DNA from 4 places in the Nitrobacter sp. CN101 genome. Region 2 is predicted to be linked to each of the others. Evidence: predicted binding sites of a transcription regulator. Region 2 holds the regulator's gene; each other region holds the start of a gene.
What was found. Region 2 encodes HrcA, which represses chaperone genes, less so after heat shock. Its sites were predicted from a motif close to GTTAGCACTCNCNNNNNGNGAGTGCTAAC; they were not measured.
Positions count from the first base shown of each region.

Region 1: a site for HrcA is predicted at 1,745-1,773, ahead of ACZ5IL_RS06330 (co-chaperone GroES). Genes of this name have one in related genera too.
Region 3: a site for HrcA is predicted at 1,328-1,356, ahead of ACZ5IL_RS19410 (co-chaperone GroES). Genes of this name have one in related genera too.
Region 4: a site for HrcA is predicted at 1,469-1,497, ahead of groES (co-chaperone GroES). Genes of this name have one in related genera too.

Region 1 is NZ_AP038833.1:1,304,646-1,307,756, forward strand. It holds gene groL (chaperonin GroEL) at 1-1,179, opposite strand, end outside; gene ACZ5IL_RS06330 (co-chaperone GroES) at 1,358-1,654, opposite strand; gene ACZ5IL_RS06335 (hypothetical protein) at 1,962-2,513, shown strand; gene ACZ5IL_RS06340 (protein phosphatase CheZ) at 2,598-3,111, opposite strand, start outside.
Region 2 is NZ_AP038833.1:318,098-321,208, reverse strand. It holds gene ACZ5IL_RS01430 (hypothetical protein) at 1-413, shown strand, start outside; gene grpE (nucleotide exchange factor GrpE) at 615-1,208, opposite strand; gene hrcA (heat-inducible transcriptional repressor HrcA) at 1,310-2,398, opposite strand; gene rph (ribonuclease PH) at 2,571-3,111, shown strand, end outside.
Region 3 is NZ_AP038833.1:3,890,031-3,893,141, reverse strand. It holds gene ACZ5IL_RS19420 (hypothetical protein) at 561-773, opposite strand; gene ACZ5IL_RS19415 (hypothetical protein) at 889-1,050, opposite strand; gene ACZ5IL_RS19410 (co-chaperone GroES) at 1,387-1,704, shown strand; gene groL (chaperonin GroEL) at 1,841-3,111, shown strand, end outside.
Region 4 is NZ_AP038833.1:2,049,133-2,052,243, forward strand. It holds gene groL (chaperonin GroEL) at 1-1,069, opposite strand, end outside; gene groES (co-chaperone GroES) at 1,110-1,427, opposite strand; gene ACZ5IL_RS10130 (usg protein) at 1,831-2,130, shown strand; gene ACZ5IL_RS10135 (competence/damage-inducible protein A) at 2,302-3,042, shown strand.

The sequences.
Region 1 (3,111 bases), 990 kb from region 2:
CTTCTTTTCCTTGACCTCGACCTCGGTCGCGCCTCCGACACGGATTACCGCGACGCCGCCGGCGAGCTTGGCCAGACGTTCTTGCAGCTTCTCGCGGTCATAGTCGGAGGTGGTCTCCTCTATCTGCGCCTTGATTTGTCCGACCCGTGCCTCGATGTCCTTTTTCTTGCCGGCGCCGTTGACGATGGTGGTGTTCTCTTTGTCGATCAGCACTTTCTTGGCGCGGCCCAGCATATTAACGGTGACGTTCTCGAGTTTCATGCCGAGCTCGTCGGAAATAAGCTGGCTGTTGGTCAGGATGGCGATGTCCTCCAGCATGGCCTTGCGGCGATCACCGAAGCCCGGTGCCTTCACTGCTGCCACTTTCAGGCCGCCACGAAGCCGATTGACCACCAGCGCGGCCAGCGCTTCGCCTTCGACATCTTCCGCGATGATCAGCAGCGGCTTGCCGGATTTCACGACCGCCTCGAGCACCGGCAGCAAAGTTTGGAGGCCGGTCAGCTTCTTCTCGTGCAGCAGGATGTAGGCGTCGTTGAGTTCGACCGCCATTTTCTCCGCATTGGTGATGAAGTAGGGGCTAAGATAGCCGCGGTCGAACTTCATGCCCTCCACGATATCGACGTCGGTCTCGAGCGACTTGTTCTCCTCGACGGTGATGACGCCATCATTGCCAACCTTCTGCATCGCTTGTGCGATCATCTTGCCGATCGAGGCGTCGCCATTGGACGAGATGGTGCCGACCTGAGCGACTTCGGCCGAGGACGCCACCGCCTTCGCGCGCTTCCCGATGTCCTTCACCACGGCGGCGACGGCGATGTCGATGCCGCGCTTGAGATCCATGGGGTTCATGCCGGCGGCAACTGCCTTCGCGCCCTCGCGGACGATGGCCTGTGCCAGCACCGTGGCGGTCGTGGTGCCGTCGCCGGCGAGATCGTTGGTCTTGGAGGCGACCTCGCGCACCATCTGAGCGCCCATGTTCTCGAACCTGTCCTCGAGTTCGATCTCTTTGGCAACGGTGACGCCGTCTTTGGTAATGCGGGGCGCGCCGAAGCTCTTTTCGATCACGACATTGCGGCCTTTCGGGCCGAGGGTCACCTTCACCGCGTCGGCGAGGATATCGACGCCGCGCAGCATGCGTTGGCGCGCGTCGCCGGAAAACTTGACGTCTTTGGCGGCCATTGAATGTTACTCCTGGTTTGTTGTGTGCCGCTTCCCTTGGGCGTCATTGCCGAGCATAGCCGTTCGAAGCACGGCGTCGCTTCGCGCCTATGCCGGCAATCCATCGTTTTGAAAGATGGATGCCGGGATCCAGTCCGGGCATGACGCTCCAATCGGAGCGGTTGATTGCGGAGGGACGCTAGCCGACGATGCCCATGAGGTCGGATTCCTTCATGACGAGGAGATCCTGGCCGTCGAGCTTGATCTCGGTGCCCGACCACTTGCCGAACAGCACCTTGTCGCCGACCTTGACATCGATCGGCGTGAGCTTTCCGGTTTCGTCGCGTCCGCCGGGACCAACGGCCACGACCTCACCCTGGGAGGGCTTTTCCTTTGCCGTTTCGGGAATGATGATGCCGCCTTTAGTTTTTTCCTCGGCATCAATCCGTTTGACCACAACACGGTCATGCAGCGGACGAAATTTGGTCTTAGCCATAACGCTCCTCCGGGGGGTTCGCAGGACTCTGAATTGCCATCGATGGATGCATGCGCTCTGAATTCAAGACGGCCGAGCGATTCGTATCTTTTTGGCAATCATATTCCGAGAGTGCTATTCGTGGGCGGGGATATGGCTTGGCAGCCATGCTGTCAAGCAAGCCTCTTAAGCCGTTGGTGAGGGCGTGTAGGATAGACGCAAGTATGTCGTAGCTTCTCCACCTTGGCGAGTGCGGGTGCTGCGATCTCATTTTTTAGGTCCGGCTGCTGGGGGCACAGCGGTCGGAAATTCGGTGGGGGTATTTATAATGGTCAAATCAGACGGCGGACGCGCGGCTTTGAACCTTGGGGCGGCCGCGGCCCTGGCGGTGTTTCTCGGCGGATGCGGGTCGTTCGGCTCGATCGGACTGTCGACGCAGCCGGCGCCCCCGCCGCCCGTCGAGCCAGAACTCCCGGCCACGGTCCGTGCCGAGGAACTGGTCGGACGGTGGGGTCTTGCGTCCTATCAAAATCCGAACGACCGGTCTCGGACCGAGGCCGCGGCCAGGGCGCAGTGCAAAAATCCTTACGTGATCAGCGCAGGCGGCAATGGCGGCGTCATCATGCATCTTGCCGACGAGGCGACGCCGCAGGAGTTGCGGCTCAAGGGTAGCCAGAGTGGCAAGAACTACATCGGGCCGGAAGGCCCCCCCGGCGGTCCAAAAGATCGCGAGATCGTCTCCTTCGACGGCCACGTGCTCATCACGCGCTTCATCGACTCGGATGCGGCGACGCGCTACGGCAACATGGTCTATATCCGCTGCACGCCTGCGGCCGCGTCGGCCCCCCGCCACACGGCGGCAAAGCCACAGGCCCATTAGCCGGGGCTACGCGCGATCGATTCAAACCAAATGCCCGGCGCGACGGCCGGGCATTCTCAATGAGGGATGTGACGCTTCCTGAGGCTAACCGAACAGCGCGTCGATATCGTCCTGGGACGCGTGTCCCTCGTCGCCTTCGAGCTTCGGACCGTTCAGCAGCTTCGCATCGCCGACGCGATCGTCGACGATCGGTGGAGCATGGGCACGGATGGCGTCCACACCTCCCCAGATATCCATCATGACATTGATATGATGCTCGATGAACTTCATCGTGCTCATCACCTTGGCAATGCGCTGGCCGGTGAGATCCTGGAAATTGCACGCCTCGAAAATCGAGATCACGCGCTCCTGGATCTCCTCGCTCAACAACCGAGCCTGCTCCGGCGATGCCGCCTTCGACAGCGCGCTGGCCGACTGATCGATCGCCTCAGCCGCCTCCAGGATTTGTTGGGTCGCTTGCTCGGTACCTCCTACCACGGCGCCAAGCTCGTCGGTCACCTTCGCCATCTCGTCGCCGCTGAAACTCTTGCCATGTAGAACCGCGATTTCCTGCTTGGTGCGGCTGATGGCGTCGTAGATCAGATCGAGTTCGGTCTTG
Region 2 (3,111 bases):
CCTTCAAATTGATCCGCACGCTGGCACCAGGAGCAGTTGTCCTGCTTTCCGACGCAGAAGCGGAAAACGACATCGACAGCAAAGCCTTTATGATTATCAGCCCGATCGGTTCAGTCCCGGAACGACCGGACGATCGGGACAGGTTTGCGCGCGATATCGCGGCCACGATCCCGAACCTGCGTGAGGGACGTATCACCATGTCGGAGTCGATGCGGATCAACGGATCGCCCGGTTTTGAAACGCGGATCGACGGTACTAACACACGAACGAATACGCCAGTGACGGTCGTGCAGTGGCTGGTGTTTGGCAGCGGAAAAACGGCAATGCGTCTGATCGGAAGTACGCCGCGGGATGGGTGGTCTGAAGCTTTTTCGCGCTTCCGCGCGGTTCGTGACGGTATTCGGCCGCGCTAGTGGAGTGAATTTGACATTCGCGCCCCACCTAACACGCGCGTCCCGGGCGTGAATGTCGAATTCAAAACTCGACCAGCAACCAATATCGGCCAGTGGTGTTTGATTCTCGCATTCAAGCCCAAGGACATACCTCGCTCGAGACGCTCTAAAGCGCATTCAGTCGGCTGACATCGCAGTATTTAAGTCCGCGAACGGGCGGATTCATTCGGACGCGGCTGCCTTGGCTCCGCCCTTCGCAACACCTACCAGCGCCGGACGCAACACCCGCTCGCCGATCATGTAGCCGGCCTGAATGACCTGCGCGACCGTGCCGACGGGGATGGACGAATCGGGAACTTCGTACATGGCCTGATGAACGTTGGGATCGAATTTTTCGCCAGCCGGATCGAATCTTTTAACACCATGTTTTTCCAGCGCGTTGTGCAGCGAGCGCTCGGTCAACTCCACGCCCTCGATCAGGGCTTTGAGTCCGGGGTCGGCGGCCGCGCGTGCCTCGGCGGGCACCGCATCAAGCGCGCGTTGCAGATTGTCGGCAATATCCAGCACGTCGCGAGCGAACCCCGAGATGCCGTAGGTTCGCGCGTCCGACACCTCCCGCGCGGTGCGCTTGCGCAGGTTTTCCATCTCCGCCAACGTGCGCAGCATCCGGTCTTTGGCGTCCGCGACCTCCTTGGTCAGTGCCTCGACCGCCCCCTCCTCGGGATCGTCGGGCATGATGTAAGGCTTGGATACCACTGGCTCGGCCTCCGGAGCCGGATCGCCGGAATTATTTGATTTGCCGTCGGAATCGGTCATTACACAGCCTTCTTGCACATGGTCTCGAATTAAAAGGGATGGTCGTGCGGGATATCGTGGTTCAGGCGCAAAAATCAAGCGCGCAGGGGCGGCGGGCGGGCTCAGCCGCCGAGCATCTGGCTGACAATGCGGGCCGCATAATCCACCATCGGGATCACGCGCGCGTAGTTCAGCCGGGTCGGTCCGATCACTCCGAGAACGCCGACGATGTGGCCGGCGCCGTCGCTATAGGGCGCGATGATCGTCGAGGAACCGGACAACGAGAACAGCTTGTTCTCCGAACCGATAAAGATCCTGACGCCGTCGGCGCGTTCGGCGCGGCCAAGCAGATCGATCACGCCGCGCTTGGTTTCGAGGTCGTCGAACAGCAGCCGCACGCGCTCAAGGTCCTCCATCGCATGCAAATCTCCGAGCAGGTTGGCATGGCCGCGCACGATCAATTGCCGGTCGTCGCTGTCACCGCCAGACCAGCTCGCAATTCCTGCCGCGATGATCTTTTGTGTGAGCTGATCGAGCTCCGCCTTGCTCTGCGTCAACGCGGTCTCAAGCTCGAGCCCTGCCTCGGCCAGCGTCCGGCCGCGAATTCGAGCGTTCAGAAAGTTTGACGCCTCCGTCAGCGCCGAAGCCGGGACGCCGGAGGGGAGCGTCAGCACGCGGTTTTCGACCTGCCCGTCTTCGGCGACCAGCACGACCAGCGCCTTGTCGGGCTCCAGCCTGACGAACTCGATATGCTTCAACCGTACATTGGATTTCGCCGTCAGAACCACCGCCGCCGCCCGGGTCAATCCGGACAGCCGTGTCAATGCCTCGCCCAATGCAGCCTCGACCGATTGCGCCTTGCCCACCGATGCGAGTTGAGTCTGGATCGACTGGCGCTCCGGCTCGGTCAGATCGCCGACCTGCATCAAGGCATCGACAAAGAACCGCAGGCCGAGCTCGGTCGGCAAGCGGCCGGCCGAGGTATGCGGTGCATAAATCAGCCCGAGCTGTTCGAGGTCCGACATCACATTGCGGACCGACGCAGGCGAGAGCGGCACCGTGATGAGGCGGGAAACGTTGCGGGAACCCACCGGTTCGCCCGTTGCAAGGTAGCTTTCGACGATCTGCCGAAAAATGTCGCGCGACCGCTCGTTCAACTGGGCAAGCCCGGCGTTCGGCGCAATCAGACCGATCGGATCGTGATGGGCCAACGATATCTCCCGCGTATACTGACTGTTGCGCCTGGGACCGGATCTAGTTTGTCTCTCCGGCGCACCAGTTACAAGCAGCCTTTGGCAATCGCAGTTCTGACCCTTGCCGGTGCGGCTCCTCACCCCTAAAAGCACGGCACGACGATTTTCATAGAATAGCTGGAGGGTTCCCATGCGGCCTAGCCGCCGTGCACCGGATGAACTGCGCGCCGTGTCGCTGGAACGTGGCGTGGTCAAATACGCCGAAGGCTCCTGCATGGTGAAATTCGGGGATACCCATGTGCTGGTCACCGCGACGCTCGAGGAGCGGCTGCCGCCGTGGCTCAAGGGCCAGGGTCGGGGCTGGGTGACGGCCGAATACGGAATGCTGCCGCGCGCCACGCTGGAGCGAACCCGGCGCGAGGCCTCCGCTGGCAAGCAAGGCGGCCGGACCGTCGAAATCCAGCGCCTGATCGGCCGCTCCTTGCGTGCCGCAATCGATCTCGAGGCGCTCGGCGAACGCCAGATCACAGTCGATTGCGACGTCATTCAGGCCGATGGCGGCACGCGCACCGCATCGATCACCGGCGCATGGGTCGCGTTAGCCGACTGCGTCAACTGGATGAAGGCCCGCAACATGCTCAAGGCGAGCGTGCTTCGAGACAATGTCGCGGCGATCTCATGCGGTATCTACAATGGCACGCCCGTCCTCGATCTGGACTATGCAGAAGATT
Region 3 (3,111 bases), 740 kb from region 2:
AAGCGAGCAAAGTCGTTATCGGACATGCTTAGATGGCGGCCGTTCTTCGGGTGCCGCTTATTAAGCAGGTTTATGTCTTGTCGCTCTTGCAGCGAGCGCAGATCTTCTTGTGTAGCGAATAGTGTTAGCTGATTGCTCGTCCGGCGTCTGAAGGCCGAGTGAGTGGTAGGCGGTCCAGCTCTTGCGAGGGATCTTGCGGCCGTCACGCAACGCTTCGAGAGCACCGCTGAGATCGGATCCGTAGTTTTCTTCCATTGATGTTGATTGTTCTTATCCCTATTCAGTTTTCAACGAGCCGCTATCAGTTTACGCGCTGTGTGGTTTACATCCGTTGAACGGAGCGGATGGCCTGGGAAGGCGGAATTGGCGCATAAACAATTAAAGCTGCCCCGCATTCGCAGAACGGCTCGTATTCGGTATGTCTCCGCCAACAATGGCGCAGATGAATTCTACCACATCGGTAAAATGCACACGCGCAATCGTCATTGTTTCAAACAAAGGCATATGTGACGTCTACCACGCCTCGAGCCGCGCAAGCTTCGCTATTCCCACCCTAACGTTCAGTTCGGGCTAATCAGGAAGTCTCTATACTTGCGGTCCCAGCCCTTCATATGCCTGAGCAATGCCTGGCGCCGCTGTTCGGGCATGCCGGGGCCGTGTTCTATGAAGTCCTGAACAGTCTTCTTGAACTCGTTTGCCCGCGACTCCGAGCCCTGCGTCAGGTCGCCGTACTGCGCGACGATTTCCGTCACCCGAACTTCTATGTCATCCATCTATATGGTCCTCTGAGGCCTATCTGATATGGTGACCGCGCGCCCACATAGCTAGCTCCGCCTGCTCCGAAAGTCCTTGAACGAAGCGTCGATCAGGGGAGCTTGTCGAGCACGATCAGCTGCCGCTCCTCGCGCCTGCCGGACGCGCTTCCAGGAATGCCTCCAGGGTATCCTTGACCTGCGGCACCTTCACGTCGGTGCTTTCGGGCCCGTCGCTGAAGCGCGCGAGTATCTCCTGTATCTGCTTCTCGGCATCGTCATCATCGCTTATCCTCATGCTCCCATCAGCCCTTCTGCCGAACGGTAAGAGGGCAGCCCTGATATTTTCGAAGCCGGCTCGCGGGTTGCCGTTGGTTTGAAATCCGCCGTCATCAGCGATGTTGCGTACCTCGATCGAAGACATCTCCATCGCCGATAAGGTGCAATGGCGCCCGGTTCGCAATGGCGATGTGATCTCCGTCCCCGCTGGCACATGCATGCGGTCGGCGCCGGAAGCCGGAAATATCGCGGTCGTAGATCTTGCGCGCTAGCGTTCCGGGCTTATGTCAGAAGCGGATAGCACTCGTTCATTACGACTGCCAATTCCAGAATCCCAACAGCAAAGTAGGATCGCATGAACTTCCGTCCGCTTCACGATCGCGTCGTGGTCAAGCGTATCGACGCCGAAGACAAAACCGCTGGCGGCATCATCATTCCGGATACGGTCAAGGAAAAGCCCTCGCAGGGCGAAATCACTGCCGTCGGGCCTGGTGGCCGTGACGAGGCAGGCAATCTGATCCCGATCGATCTCAAGGTCGGCGATCGCGTGCTGTTCGGCAAGTGGTCCGGCACCGAGGTCAAGCTCGACGGTCAGGATCTCCTGATCATGAAGGAAAGCGACATCATGGGCGTTCTCACCGATCTGCCCGCCGCCAAGAAGAAGGCCGCGTAGGCACAGCCATTTTTCCTAATCCTGAGGAGTCGGCGCAGCTGGCGCCTCGAAGGATAAGGCTCGCAATCCAAATCTCATTTCTCAAGAAACCGTCCAATCGCGCGATCTTTGGGATCTGACGAAAACGGAGATTATTATGTCAGCCAAAGAAGTCAAATTCGGCGTTGATGCTCGCGACCGCATGCTGCGCGGCGTCGAGATTCTCAACAACGCGGTGAAGGTCACGCTCGGCCCCAAAGGCCGCAACGTCGTGCTGGAAAAGTCATTCGGCGCGCCCCGTATCACCAAGGACGGCGTCACCGTCGCCAAGGAAATTGAGCTTGAGGACAAGTTCGAGAACATGGGCGCGCAGATGGTGCGCGAAGTCGCTTCCAAGTCCGCGGATGCGGCCGGTGACGGCACCACCACCGCGACGGTTCTGGCGGCTGCGATTGTGAAGGAAGGCGCCAAGTCGGTCGCCGCCGGCATGAATCCGATGGACCTGAAGCGCGGGATCGACCTGGCCGTCGAAGCCGTGGTCGCCGACCTCGTCAAGAACTCCAAGAAGGTCACCTCGAACGAGGAAATCGCCCAGGTCGGGACCATTTCATCCAATGGCGACACGGAAATCGGCAAGTTCCTCGCCGACGCCATGAAGAAGGTCGGCAACGAGGGCGTCATCACGGTTGAAGAAGCCAAGTCGCTCGAGACCGAACTTGAGGTGGTCGAGGGCATGCAGTTCGACCGCGGCTACATCTCTCCCTACTTCGTCACCAACGCCGAAAAGATGCGCGTCGAGATGGACGACGCCTACGTCCTCATCAACGAAAAGAAGCTATCTCAGTTGAACGAATTGCTTCCGTTGTTAGAAGCCGTGGTGCAGAGCGGCAAACCGCTTGTGATTATTGCGGAAGACGTCGAGGGCGAAGCGCTCGCCACCCTCGTCGTCAACCGTCTCCGAGGTGGTCTGAAGGTCGCAGCCGTCAAGGCGCCGGGCTTCGGTGATCGCCGCAAGGCCATGCTGCAGGACATCGCCATTCTGACCGGCGGTCAGGCGATCAGCGAAGACCTCGGCATCAAGCTCGAGAACGTCACGCTGCAGATGCTCGGCCGCGCCAAGAAGGTGATGATCGACAAGGAGAACACCACCATTGTCAGCGGGGCCGGCAAGAAGGCCGACATCGAGGCGCGCGTGAACCAGATCAAGGCGCAGATCGAGGAAACCACCTCGGACTACGACCGCGATAAGCTGCAGGAGCGTCTCGCTAAGCTCGCGGGCGGCGTCGCGGTGATCCGCGTCGGCGGCGCGACCGAGGTCGAGGTGAAGGAACGCAAGGACCGCGTGGATGACGCGATGCATGCGACCCGCGCGGCCGTCGAGGAAGGCATCGTGCCGGGTGGCGGCGTCGCCCTGCTCCGTGCCTCCGA
Region 4 (3,111 bases), 1.7 Mb from region 2:
TGGTCTCCTCGATCTGCGCCTTGATCTGCGCCACGCGCGCCTCGATGTCAGCCTTCTTGCCGGAGCCGTTGACGATCGTGGTGTTTTCCTTGTCGATCATCACCTTCTTGGCGCGGCCGAGCATCTGCAGCGTGACGTTCTCGAGCTTGATGCCGAGATCTTCGCTGATCGCCTGACCGCCGGTCAGGATAGCGATGTCCTGCAGCATGGCCTTGCGGCGGTCGCCGAAGCCCGGCGCCTTGACGGCCGCGACCTTGAGGCCGCCGCGCAGGCGGTTGACCACCAGCGTCGCAAGCGCTTCGCCTTCGACGTCTTCGGCGACGATCACCAGCGGCTTGCCGGTCTGCACCACGGCCTCGAGCAGCGGCAGCAGCTCGTTCAGCGAGGAGAGCTTCTTTTCGTTGATGAGGATGTAGGCGTCGTCCATCTCAACGCGCATCTTTTCGGCGTTGGTGACGAAGTAGGGGGAGATGTAACCGCGGTCGAACTGCATGCCCTCGACGACATCGAGTTCGGTCTCGAGCGACTTGGCTTCCTCAACCGTGATGACGCCCTCGTTGCCGACCTTCTTCATGGCGTCGGCGAGGAATTTGCCGATTTCGGAATCGCCGTTGGCCGAGATGGTGCCGACCTGGGCGATTTCCTCGTTCGAGGTGACCTTCTTGGAATTCCGGACGAGGTCAGCGACCACGGCGTCGACGGCCAGATCAATGCCGCGCTTCAGGTCCATCGGGTTCATGCCGGCGGCGACCGACTTGGCGCCTTCCCTCACGATCGCCTGGGCCAGAACCGTCGCGGTGGTGGTGCCGTCGCCAGCCGCGTCAGCGGACTTGGAGGCGACTTCGCGCACCATCTGCGCGCCCATGTTCTCGAACTTGTCGTCAAGCTCGATTTCCTTGGCGACGGTGACGCCGTCCTTGGTGATGCGGGGCGCGCCGAATGACTTTTCGAGCACCACGTTGCGGCCCTTCGGACCGAGTGTCACCCTCACCGCGTTGGCGAGGATGTCCACGCCGCGCAGCATCTTGTCGCGAGCTTCGACGCCGAATTTGACATCTTTTGCTGACATATTGGATATTTCCTTTGAATGATTTTGAAGGGGGTGGCGCTCAGGCGGCCTTTTTCTTGGCAGGTGCGGCGTCGGTGAGAACGCCCATGATGTCGGACTCCTTCATGATGAGGAGATCCTGGCCGTCGATCTTCACCTCGGTGCCGGACCACTTGCCGAACAGCACCTTGTCGCCCACCTTGAGATCGATCGGGATCAGCTTGCCGGACTCGTCGCGGCCACCGGGGCCGACGGCTACGACCTCGCCCTGCGAGGGCTTTTCCTTGGCCGTGTCGGGAATGATAATGCCGCCTGCGGTCTTCTCTTCAGCGTCGATGCGCTTGACCACGACGCGGTCGTGAAGCGGACGGAATTTCATGCAGTCCTCCTAAGATATTGAAAATTTGGGATGTTCTGAGTTTTAGCAGTCAACACAAGCGAGTGCTAGCTAACCGGACAGGACATAAGCCCGGTGCAAGACGCGGGCAAGGGTCCGAGACGTGTTTTTTAAGCAATCAAAGACCGAGACTGCCAGCGCCTGGTTCGTCAATCTAACCTACCGTGCAGAGCATTGTTAGCACATGCAGTAAGCTGCTGCTAGAACTTGGTTAATTGCTGGTTTCTTTATTTTTTTCATTTGTGATTCCGGTTTCGTGTGTCACATTTTCCAGATGATCCGTGCATCAAAACCAGTCCAGACCGCGGATTACGGAGGAATGGAGCGTTATCGGGGAACCGGCCCGTCACTTCGCCGATAGCGCAGCCTTCTCAAGGAGGTTGAGATGGTCACGAAGCATGACGTGCAGTTCCGCGGCGTTTCGGATGATTTTCGCAAGCAAGTGCTCGGCTATGGCTTGACGACGGCCGAGATCCTGTACCGCCGTCCTGATCGGCAGTGGTTATTACAGAGCTACGTCTGGCAGAATTACGACATGTTCCCGAAATTTCCGGTGCTGTGCGACTTCCTCGCCTTTTGGGAGAAGCAACTCGATGGACCGCTGGTTTCGGTGACGGTCGCGCATTCGAGGCTGATCAAGCCTGCTGAATTGCGCGCGGTGGATGGCGTGTTCTGTCTGCATTGAGGGCCTTGACGATGGAGCGCTGCGGCCTCTGTTGTTGCGCAGTCAAGGCGCACGTCTTGACGCTGGCGCGGCTGCGCGTCATGTGATGATCCCGAATGCGCGCGGCGGGCTCGCCATGACGCGGCAGGTTCCGGGCGAGGGACAAGTACCTGCTGACGGCGAGGAGAGGTGATGGGTGATATTGTCACCGCGGGCGTTTTAGTGATCGGAGACGAAATCCTGTCCGGCCGGACGAAGGACAAGAACATCGGATTCATTGCGGAATACCTGACCAATATCGGAATTGACCTCAAGGAGGTGCGCATCGTCGCAGACGATGAGTCCGATATCGTCGCGGCGTTGAACGCGCTTCGCGCGCGTTACACCTACGTCTTCACGACCGGAGGTATCGGCCCCACGCATGACGACATCACCGCCGACAGTATTGCGAAAGCCTTGGACGTCAGCATCGATTATCATCCCGAGGTGGTGGCGCGTTTCAAGGAGCGTTACCAGAAGCCCGGCGAGTTGAATGAGGCGCGGTTGCGGATGGCGCGGCTTCCCCGAGGGTCCGAACCGATTCAGAGCGCAACCATTCTGGCGCCCGGTTTCAGGATCGGCAATGTCATTGTCATGGCGGGAGTGCCATCGATCATGCAAGCGATGATGGATATCGTCGCGCCGTCGCTCCAGGTAGGCGAGCGGATGCTGTCGGAATCGGTGCGCGGCAATTGCCGGGAAGGTGACATCGGCACGCCGCTGCGCGAGATCGCCGAGGCGCACCCGGACACCACCATCGGCAGTTATCCCTTCCTCGACGAAAACGGCAAGCCGAACACGAGCCTTGTGGTGCGATCCCGCGATCAGGCCAAGCTGACGGCGGCAATGGACGCAATCAGAACGATGCTGACGGCACTCAAAGTGCCTCAGTAATGGCCCATCGGTTTGGCGGCTCGCACTCAGACCAAAAATTCTGGATATGATGAGCGAGATTTCTGCTCT